Regions from separate parts of the Thermoanaerobacterium calidifontis genome, predicted to be linked through region 1. Evidence: riboswitches for the same ligand, from Rfam matches in the RefSeq annotation. Region 1 holds a riboswitch; the other holds the start of a gene.
The links. A riboswitch is a leader RNA that binds a small molecule or an ion and turns the genes downstream of it on or off. The one in region 1 is predicted to bind cyclic di-AMP.

Region 2: linked by a shared signal. The riboswitch ahead of ACZ42G_RS01510 (NAD/NADP octopine/nopaline dehydrogenase family protein) and the one ahead of ACZ42G_RS08910 (cell wall hydrolase) in region 1 are both predicted to bind cyclic di-AMP.

Annotation. Positions count from the first base shown of each region.
Region 1 is NZ_AP042436.1:1,693,963-1,699,681, forward strand. It holds gene nagB (glucosamine-6-phosphate deaminase) at 1-154, opposite strand, end outside; gene ACZ42G_RS08895 (ROK family transcriptional regulator) at 173-1,321, opposite strand; gene ACZ42G_RS08900 (hypothetical protein) at 1,676-2,008, shown strand; gene ACZ42G_RS08905 (TMEM165/GDT1 family protein) at 2,234-2,797, shown strand; gene ACZ42G_RS08910 (cell wall hydrolase) at 2,862-3,686, opposite strand; cyclic di-AMP (ydaO/yuaA leader) riboswitch at 3,686-3,814, opposite strand; gene ACZ42G_RS08915 (hypothetical protein) at 3,872-4,018, opposite strand; gene ACZ42G_RS08920 (sensor histidine kinase) at 4,110-5,480, opposite strand; gene ACZ42G_RS08925 (response regulator transcription factor) at 5,470-5,719, opposite strand, start outside.
Region 2 is NZ_AP042436.1:285,193-290,911, forward strand. It holds gene ACZ42G_RS01485 (methyl-accepting chemotaxis protein) at 439-957, shown strand; gene tnpA (IS200/IS605 family transposase) at 1,358-1,759, shown strand; gene ACZ42G_RS01495 (RNA-guided endonuclease InsQ/TnpB family protein) at 1,756-2,130, shown strand; partial or broken gene ACZ42G_RS01500 (RNA-guided endonuclease InsQ/TnpB family protein) at 2,091-2,615, shown strand; gene ACZ42G_RS01505 (transposase) at 2,665-2,847, shown strand; cyclic di-AMP (ydaO/yuaA leader) riboswitch at 3,111-3,234, shown strand; gene ACZ42G_RS01510 (NAD/NADP octopine/nopaline dehydrogenase family protein) at 3,343-4,443, shown strand; gene ACZ42G_RS01515 (cobalamin B12-binding domain-containing protein) at 4,440-5,719, shown strand, end outside.

The DNA.
Region 1 (5,719 bases):
TGTACATATTAATTAGCTCTTTATAAGTTCCAAGCGGTGTAGAACCTGTGGCAAGACCTAATACAGAATTCGCTTTTCTGTTTACCTGTTCTTTTATGATTTCCGCTGCAGCTCTGCTCATTTCATCATAATCATTTGTTATTATTAATCTCACAATAATCATCCTTTCATTTTATATTAATATTAAGTAATTTGTCTTTAGAAGGACATCTGCAGATGCTCCTATAGCAGCAGCATCTTCGTTTAACTTTGTATATATGATTTTTGCATCAAATGGAACCATTTTCTCAACAAGCTTTTTTATACTATCTACTATATCGATGCCTAAGTTTATCACATCGCCTGCTATTACTATTAGCTCCGGATTTAATATGCTAATAATGTTGGCAAAACCCATGCTTAAATTTTCTATAAATTCTTCAAAAGCTTTGATGCAAATTTCATCTTTTGTCAAATATCCATTAACAAAATCTTCTATCGTATCAAATTTTCCATTCGACATATTCTTTAATGTGGAGACAAGACCTAAAAGCGATGCTTTGCTTTCAAAGTACCCGTAATCTTCATAGAAATACTTTTTGCCTAAAACATCTCTGCCTATAGCCATGTAGCCAACTTCCCCTGCTGAATATTTGTGTCCCCTTACTAATTTGCCGTTAATGTATATTCCAGAACCAATGCCATTTCCTATCGTCACGAGCACAAAATTGTTGACATCTTTGCATGAACCAATCCATCTTTCACCCAATGCTGCGTAATTAACGCTGTTGTCTATAAATATGTCATAGTCAAACGTTTCTTTCAACTTAGAAAGAAGGTTAAAGTCAACCCATGAAAGCCCCGGTGCGTACACTGTTCCTTTTTCTATATTTGTTATACCAGGAGCTCCAACTCCTATTCCTGCAATATCATCTTGATATTCTAATAATTCCTTAATGATTTTGACTGTGTTTAGGAAAGCTTTTTCTTTTATTCCTGTAGGTCTTTTTATCTTTTTTATTATTTTTCCTTCCAAATTTGTAAGCACTCCAATTGTATTCGTCGATTCTATATCGATGCCTATTGAAAATTTCGCATTCGGGTTAAATGTAAGCTCAATAGGTTTTCTGCCTGCAGACGCGGTATTTCCAAATCCCTCCTCACTTACAAGTCCTTCCTTTATCAATTCATCTACTATTCCAGATACAGTAGATTTGCTCATATTAAGGATTTTTGAGATTTTCACGCGAGAGATTGGCTGCATTTTTTTAATGACATCCAAAACATTTGCCGTGTTTATATTTTTGATAAGATAATTGGTGCCCTTTCGATACTGCGTCAATCTATCACCTCCCAAATTAGTTCTTAGTCCGAACTAAATATCTTTAAAAAATTAGTTCGAGCTTCGAACTTTTACCTAATAATATTATACCATCAATAATGTGCTTTTGTAAATAATTTTTACATACGATTTAGGAGGAATTTCTAAATTTTTGTAGAATATATGTTTTATAATTATGCAAGCTAAAAGACAAAAGAGGTAAATATGGCTATGAATAAAAAAGGAGAGTTTTTGAAGACACCTCATTGTAGACTACAAGAATAAAATCCATTGGTCCCCCGGCTTCATATTGAATTAATAATTTAAAGTTGTATAATAATTCTAAAGTTAGAATGTTTCAATGAGGTGTTATTTATGAAAGACAATGAGCCGAATAAAAAAAATGAATTTGAGAATGAATTAGATGATTTGAAAGAATGGGAGGAAAACCAGTACAACCCTGGCTATTATATTGGAACAGGACGGATTCCTGAACCCATAAAAGGAGTTGGCAAATATCCTTTTATACAAATAATTATTGGCTTGATAGTACTGATTCCCATGATAATCGCCGTAATCGATGAAACAGATGTGCTAAATGTAATAGCATTTATAATACCAGCTATAATTGGTATTTCCCTCATTTACGGAGGCATAATAAAATTAATAAACAAGAAAAAAATTAGAAAAGGAAACAAATTGCATTGACATAATTTTTTGACTTATTATATAATGAAGTAGATGTCTTCTAAAAATATTATATAATCTATCTATGTAAAGGGGAGTAGTTCACATATATGAATATGTGGCAAAGTCAACATGCTGGTTTTAACCTGGCTTTGCCTTAAAGAATGAGACCTTTACGTAATATGTTCACATATTATGTAATAGGTTTTATTTTTTTGGCATACTAATTACAAGGAGGCAGATTTGATGAATGCTTTAATATCGTCTTTTATTCTCGTTTTTGCATCTGAAATGGGCGACAAGTCACAGTTTATGGCTATGGCATTTGCCACATTTATAAAAGCCAGAACTGTTTTAATAAGCATATTAGTGGCTGCCCTTTTAAATATGGGTATTGCGGTTTTGTTCGGCTCATTTATTACAGAGTACATACCGATAAAATACGTGAAGCTGTTGGCTGCCATATCTTTTTTAATTTTTGGGTTGATAACATTAAAAAATGGTCATGAAGGGCATGAAAAAATCAGAAAATCCAAATACGGTCCAGTTTTCACCATAATAAGTACATATTTTATTTCAGAATTTGGAGATAAGACGCAGCTTTCGACATTAGCACTTACTGCCACATACAAAAATCCTGTATTTGTTTTATTAGGCGCTACTGCTGGAATTTTCATAGCCGATGTCATTGGAATCGTATTGGGAGTTTATTTAGGCAAGAAATTGCCAACAAAGCTTTTGCACTACATATCAGCGTTCATTTTTATAATATTTGGTTTTATCACTTTGTACGAAGCAAAAACTCTATAGAAAGCAAAATGGATACCTTTCGGTATCCATTTTGCTCCTCTTAGCCTCTCATTAGCAATCATTTTTATCTTGCATAAGAAAATACCATATTGCCTACTTTTAATGCAACCGGCAATGACCAAAGCCACTGATTGGTATTGCTGTTGTCAAAGTAATAAAGTGCGCCGTTTGTAGGATCTACACCATTTAAGGCATCTCTCGCAGCACTTATTGAGTCTGGCGTGGCAGGTACATTTATCCAGCCGTTTTCAACAGGCGTAAATTGATAGTAACCATTGCTATCGACTTGATATATTACGCCTTGTATTGTGTTAGGAAATATACCGCTTTTTACCCTATTTACTATCACGGCACCAACAGCAACTTTAGCCTGATATGGTTCACCACCAGCTTCCGCATTTATAAGCCTTGATAGAAGATCCAAATCGGCATTTGTGTATGAAATAACACCTCTTTGGACTGAACCTCTGTTTGCAGTTACATCGCTTCTTATACTTGAAGAAGTTGATGGTGTACCAGACGTAGACGTTGGTATGACAAAAACTTGCCCCGGATAAATCATATCACCTGTTAAACCATTTACATTTTTTAAAGCATCTACAGTAGTACCATATTTTGTGGCAATTAAGTATAAACTATCGCCTTTTTGGACTGTATATGTGTTGTCACTGCCAGGTACAACCAATACCTGTCCGGGATATATTACTGTATCACTGAGATTGTTAAGCTTCATTATTTGATTGTATGTTGTACCATAATTTAAGCCTATCTTGTATAGGCTATCACCAGGTTTTACAGTATACGTTGCCGCAAATGCCGTCTGAGAAAATAAAAGAGCCGCTGCCAATGATGCAATGAGAGGCTTTACCTTAATACATTTTTTTAACATAAAAATCCCCCTTTTGCCTCCGAGGTTAGTTGACGGGTTCGGGCAAAGGGCCGCCCTACCACCTAAGTGGATTCACCCCAAAGAAAAATCCCCCGTACCCCTTTTCGGGGATTCGGCATATTTTACTTTAATTATAAGGGGAATGCTTGTATATGTCCATATTAAACTGATGGGAATATAGGTAATTAGTGGCATTCACTGTAACCGCAAAATGGGCAGTAAATACATCCGCTTTCAGGAACTAACTGTGCACCACAATCAGGGCATGTATATTCTTTAGAAGAACTTTTTACCTCCATCTGCTGATTTTTCGTCGCTTCTTTTTGTAACATTTTATACCCTCCAATATATAGTGATTTTATAAATATATTATACCATATATTGTGGAGTATGTCACTAAAAATAAAATAACAATCCCATCCGTCAAACTTTTGGGATCGTTATTTTAAATTCAGATCCTTCATTTAATTTGCTTCTTACTTCAATACTTCCACCATGCAGCTCAACAATAAGCTTTGCAATAGACAGTCCTAAACCCATTCCACCAGTTTCTTTGCTCCTTGCTTTGTCAACCCTATAAAATCTGTCAAATATATAAGGAATCTCTTCTTCAGGTATTCCGATTCCGTCGTCTTTAATTATTACGGCTACATTTTTATCTACTTCTTCTGCAAAAATTTTTATATTGCCGTCAATATCTGTGTATTTTAATGCATTATCAAGAATTATTCTTAGAAGCTCCTTTATAAGGTTCCTATCTGCATTCATTTCCAAAGTTTTATCACAAAAAATCTCAATGTTCTTTTCATTAAAAATCACTTTAGCATTCCTGACTATTTCTGCAATCAATTCATAAACGTTAAATAATTTCTTGTTTACATTAAGCGTCTTGTTATCTCCTCTTGCCAGCATTAAAAGCCTTTCAATCAATATCTCCATTTCTTGCTCTTCTTTTTTTAAAGCACCTATAGACTCTTCCAGTACATCTTTGTTATCCTTCCCCCACCTGTCTATAAGCTCTATATATCCTTTCAAGACAGATAAAGGTGTCCTAAGCTCATGAGACACATTTGATATAAATGCATTCTGCCTTTTAAAATAGTCTTCCAGCCTGTCCAGCATGTCATTAAATGTAGCAGCAAGCTTAGACAGTTCATCATTATTTCCATTAACGCTCAATCTTTTATTTAATTTCTTCTCGTCGATTGCATGAACTTCTCTCACCATATAATCAACAGGTCTTAATGCTCTACCTGTTATAAAATACCCTGCAAAAAAAGACACCAATACTCCAATGACATCAGAAACAGCCATCATCACAAACAAAAGCTTTAAAAAGAAATACTGATTTTTTAAATCCTCATAAACCTGAATGTAAAAGCCCTTATTCCCATAAATGTACTCTCTGTTTATGTATGCTATATGCGTCTCATCTTTTTCTATTTTTGTAGGTGTATTTATATTTTTATCGTAGGATATATCAATCAAATGTGGTGAAGACACGTACACAATTTTCCCCTGCAAATCCACAATCTTTAAATACATATTTTCACCTATCAACGATCCGAAAAGCAAATCTTTGTCTACACTTGTAATTATTCCATCAACCTCTTTCAGCTTTTCGACTATGACATCTGATTGATTTTGTATATCGTCAAATGCTTGATATACAAGGTAATATTTGAGGCCGTACAACACAGACGCATTAAGCACTATTAAAATAAATGAAAATATGATAGCATAAAGCAATGCAATTCTCAACTTTATTGATAATTTAAAGCCTTTAATCTTCATCTTTTTCTTTCCTTAAAGAGTATCCTACACCTCTTATCGTCTGTATCAACTTATTATTAAACGGTTCATCAATTTTACTCCTCAAATATCTTATGTACACATCAACTATGTTTGTCTCACCAATATAATTGTAGCCCCATACATTCTCCAATATATTTTCTCTTGTAAGCACTATTTCAGAGTTTATAATCAAATATTTCAAAAGCTCAAACTCTTTTTTCGTCAACTCTACCTTTATT
Region 2 (5,719 bases), 1.3 Mb from region 1:
TTTAGCTTACCTATGAAGGATCGAAAAATATTAGCTAAATTTGACAAAAGTCGTTAATTCTATATAATTTATTATAGCGCTTTATGAGAAGTTAAAAAATTAACGAATTAAGGAGGACTAAAATTGATAACTGTATCTAAAGATGAAATGCTTGAGTTTTTTAATAAGTTAACAACTTTTTTACCATTACTTTTTGAGGACAGTGTATCTTTTGCCATTGTAGATAGAGAAAAATATTTGGAGATAAAAAATTGTGATGAGCTTCCTATTAATGCAAAAGTAGGTGATGCAATTCCAGAAGGTGGTGCAGCTTTTGAAGCCATTAGAACTGGAAACTACATTATAAAAGATGTACCGAAAGAAGTGTATGGAGTGCCGTTTAAGTCATATGCTATCCCTATAAAAGACTACGATGATACTGTAATTGGGGTTTTACTTATGGGGAAAAGTTTAGAAAAAAGACACAAAGTATTATCACTATCCGAAAATCTTGCATCATCGCTTGAGCAAATATCTTCGGCCATTCAAGAGGTTTCCTCTGGAGTCGAAATTGTGGTTAATTCTAATACTAAGATATTGGAAGAAGTAAATAAAGCTATTGAAAATACAAAGGGCACTGATGATATTTTAAAATTTGTTCAGAATATTTCTAAACAAACTAATTTATTGGGATTGAACGCAGCCATTGAGGCCGCAAGAGCTGGTGAAAAAGGTAAGGGCTTTACTGTAGTTGCTGAAGAGATACGAAAGCTATCTAATAGCAGCAGTGAATCAATAAGTAGAATAGACTCAATATTGGAAAAAATACAGGAATCTATTAAAAGTATTTCTGACAAAATAAATGCATCAAGTTCATTTTTTGAGACACAAGCTACTGCTTTTGAAGAAATTAGTTCATCCATAGAAGAATTAAGCGCTACTTCTCAACTTTTAGAAGAATTAGCAAGGAATTTATAGGATTATAAAAGCAGTGTGGATTTTTTATTTTCGATTTGCTCAAGAAAAAAATCTGAATTTATAGCGCACCTCTGCTTATTTTGCAGGAGTGCTTTTATTTTTATAGAGGCAATAATTTGCTTCTATCAATTGCTGTTATCAAACAAATATCAGAGAAGATAAAAAATATTTTTTAAGCATACTGTTAGACTGAACTCTAAAAGCATGAAAGATGTATTTCATTCTACTTCAAAATTTCTTCTGATAGATCTTCTGGTAAACATAATGATTCGATTATTTTAATAAAAACTTGAAAGAAGTCTCCCATTCTCTTTAGGTGGGAGATGAATTTCTATTGTCTACCATGGAATTATATGTTATAATATTATCAGGAGTAAAAGAGTGAAGTGGTGATATAATGCTGATATTAGATAATAATAATCATTCAGTATTCTTATTGTATTATCATCTTATAATGGTTGTAAAATACAGAAGAAAAGTAATAGACGATAACATATCAAATAGATTAAAGGAGATATTTGAGAATATATCACCTAATTATAATATATCACTGCAAGAATGGAATCACGATAAAGACCATGTACACATACTTTTCAAAGCAGAGCCAAACTCTGAAATATCTAAATTCATTAACGCTTATAAAAGTGCATCGTCTAGACTCATAAAAAAAGAATATCCGCAGATAAAACAAAAACTTTGGAAAGAATATTTTTGGTCAAGAAGTTATTGCCTTCTTACAACTGGTAGTGCACCTATAGAAGTTATAAAACAGTATATAGAAAGCCAAGGTGAGAAAAGATGATGATATGTCAGCATTTTCTCATAGAGCCAACAAAAGAACAAGAAGAAAAGCTTTTTTATACATTGTATTTGTGCCGCAAATTATACAACTATTCACTGGATCAAAGAATAAAACATTACAAACAATATGGCAAAGGACTTACATATAAAGAACAGCAGAACATGCTTCCAAAATATAAAAAAGAACATACAGAATACAAATTAGTACAGTCGCAAATATTACAGGATGTGTTGAGAAGATTAGATAGAGCATATAAAAACTTCTTTGACAAAAGAGCCAAATATCCTAAATTCAAAGATAAATATCACTATACATCCATAACACTTCCGCAATGCGAAGCAAAAAGAAACTTTGGGAATATGTATACATAAAAAATATAGGACATATAAAAATCAAAGCACATAGGAACTTTGATCCAACAAAAGTCAAAACAATAAACATAAAATACCATGCAGGAAAGTGGTATATAAATCTATCAGTTGAAGTAGAAGAAGAAAAAGAAAAAACAGTCATAAGAGAAAAAGCAATAGGAGTAGACAAAGGAATAAACTCAATAGCTGCAACATCAGATGGAGAATTATACTCAAATCCTAAATGGCTACAAAAATCAGAGAAGAAACTAAAAAGACTGCAAAGACAACTTTCAAGAAAAAAGAAAGGAAGCAAAAACAGAGAAAAGCAAAAGAAAAGATTAGCGAAACTTCATGAAAAAGTAGCGAATCAGAGAAGGGACTATCTACATAAGATAAGCTATAACATAGTAAAACATAATGACATCATATGCATTGAAGATTTGCAAGTAAAAAATATGATGAAAAATCATAAACTTGCAAAATCAATAGCAAATGCAGGATGGGGAATGTTAGACAAATATCTCCAGTATAAAGCAGAAAAAGAAGGGAAAAATCTTCGTAAAAGTAAATCCAGCATATACATCACAAAGATGTTCAAGATGCGGGGAAGTAGTAGAAAAAGACTTATCAGTAAGAATACACAAATGCGAGTGCGGATTAGAGATAGACAGAGATGTAAATGCAGCAATGAATGTACTATATGAAGGATTAAAACAATTAGGCATAGCAGCATAAGAGTAATAATTTTGTAGGGAAGGTTCCTCCCGAAGTTACGCCTATGGAGATTGTGTAAGACCTGCTGTGAATAGCAGTAGGCAACGGTCTATGAAGTAGGAAGCTCCACCCTCTATAGGATGGAGTAGGTTCACCAAAAAAATAACCGCCCACTGCAACCAGAGTGTTTATAAATTTAGACACAGTTTTGTTACAAAATTTACATTTTTTTAATATATTTGCAAATGGAATTTTGCTATGGTATAATTTAATTAATTTAATAATATGCTATAACGCTGAATTCGTATGAAACGGGGAAACCAATTTTGGGGTGAATCCATTTGTATGGAGGGGTTATCTTTCGACCCTAACCCGTCAGCTAACCTCGTAAGCGTTGAAAGAGGAGGAAGTAGCATGAATATATTTGGTACAACTACCTTCTATTAGTTGCCGGGTTTCAGCTATAGATTTTCTCTATGGCTTTTTTAATACTCTAAAATAGAAGGAGGTTTTTAAATGAGATTACCTATTTTTTCTGTCATTGGTGCTGGCAATGGTGGGCAGGCGATGGCGGCACATCTTTCGTTGATGGGTTTTACAGTCAATTTGTACAACAGATCTCGTGAGAAATTAGTTCCTATTTTAAATAATGGTGGTATCTATCTTGAAGGTGTCGTAGATGGATTTGCAAAGCTTAATATGGTCACTGACGATATGGAAGACGCTATAAAAGATGCAGACATAATCATGGTGACTGTTCCTGCGTCTGGACACAGTGACATAGCTTATGAAATGTTACCACACTTAAGAAATGATCAGATAATAGTTTTGAATCCGGGAAGAACTTTTGGCGCTATAGAGTTTTATAACATTGTTAAAATTAGAGACGATATAAATGTGGTAGTAGCAGAGACTGATACGTTTATATATGCTTGCAGATCGAATAATGGCATTTCAAAAATTTTCAGGATAAAAGATGTGGTTTCACTGGCATCTATACCGGCTTGGAAGGCTGATTATGTTGTTGATTTATTGAGATTGGCTTATTCGCAGATAGTACCTGCTGAAAATGTTTTAGAGACTAGTTTAAATAATATAGGTTCTATCTTTCATCCAGCGCCTACACTTTTGAATTCTGCAAGAATAGAGACTACAGAAGGTGATTTTCAATATTATCTGGAAGGCATATCACCTTCGGTGGCTAAAATATTGGAAAGAATGGACAGGGAGAGAATAGCAGTTGCCCACGCTTTAGGTGTCAATGCTGTTACAGCGCTTGATTGGCTTAAAGATGCATACGGCGTTATTGCAGACAATCTGTATGATGCGATTCAAAAGACAGATGCTTATAGAGGCTTGCTTGCGCCAAAAAATCTTAATAGTAGGTACATTTTTGAAGATGTGCCAATGAGCTTGGTGCCTATTTCATCGATTGGCAAACAATTAGGCATTCCTACTTATACTATAGATTCCATAATTCATTTGGCATCGTGTATGCATGAGGTGAACTATTGGAAAATCGGGCGCACAGTAGGGAAACTGGGATTGGAAGGGAAAAGCGTAGAAGAAATAAAGGAAATGATAGAGGGGTTAAAGGAGGAGATCACTGTCGCATGAAAAAATATATTATTGCAGCTTCTATAGAAAATGACGTCCATGTTGCGGGAGTATATAGATTTTTAAATATGGCAGAGCAGGAAGGGTATAAAGTGGATTTTTTAGGTCCTGCTACATCTATTGATAAGTTGGTAGATACAGTGACTTTAAAGAAACCTGATATAGTAGGTGTAAGTTATAGACTGACTCCAGAAACACTGAAAATCATATTGAATGAGCTTAAAGATAAAATACGAAAATATGGTTTGAACAATATTAGATGGATATTTGGAGGCACAGAGCCCAATTGCTTAGTTGCAAAAGAGTCAGGAATATTTGAGGAAATTTTTGATGGAACTTTTGGTGATGAGTACACAATTTCATACCTAAGAGGAGAGAAAGCTTCACATAGCGAAATAGAATATGGTAAAGATGTGGTTGAAAGGATTGAGAAAAGCTATCCTTATCCTATAATAAGGCATCACTTTGGGTTGCCTTCGTATGATGATACGCTTAAAGGTGTAAGGAGGATTGCGGAAGAAAAAATTCTCGATGTGATATCTATAGCCCCTGATCAAAATACGCAAGAGCACTTTTTTGATAAAAAGTATAAAGCATCGCTTGATGGGGCAGGTGGTGTGCCTATAAGGACTGAAGAAGAATTCAAAAGACTTTACGATGAGTCAAGGCGTGGAAATTATCCGCTGCTTAGATGTTACAGTGGAACGAATGATGTCTTTAAAATGGCAAAAGTGTTAAAAGACACGATAAACAATGCCTGGGCAGCTATACCCCTTTGCTGGTACAATGTACTAGATGGCAGGGGGCCAAGAGAAGTAGAAGAATCCATTAGAGAGAACCAGATGTTGATGAAGTGGCACGGCGACAGAAACATACCCGTTGAGGTAAATGAAGCACATCACTGGGGGCTTAGAGGTGCACATGATGCCATTTATGTGGCGGCAAGCTATCTTGCAGCGTACAATGCTAAGAGAATGGGTGTAAAGACATATATAGCACAGTTTATGTTTAACGTTCCGCCGGCTACATCTCCTAAAATGGACCTTGCTAAAATGCTGGCATCTATAGAACTTGTTGAAAGCCTTCAGGATGATAACTTTAGAGTGTTGAGACAGGCGAGGGCGGGGCTTGCAAGTATGCCGCAGGATCTTTTTGAGGCGAAAGGGCAGCTTGCTTCCAGCGCATATCTTTCCATGGCGATAAAGCCTCACATATATCATGTTGTAGGTTTTTGTGAAGCACATCATGCTGCTACGCCAGATGATATAATAGAAAG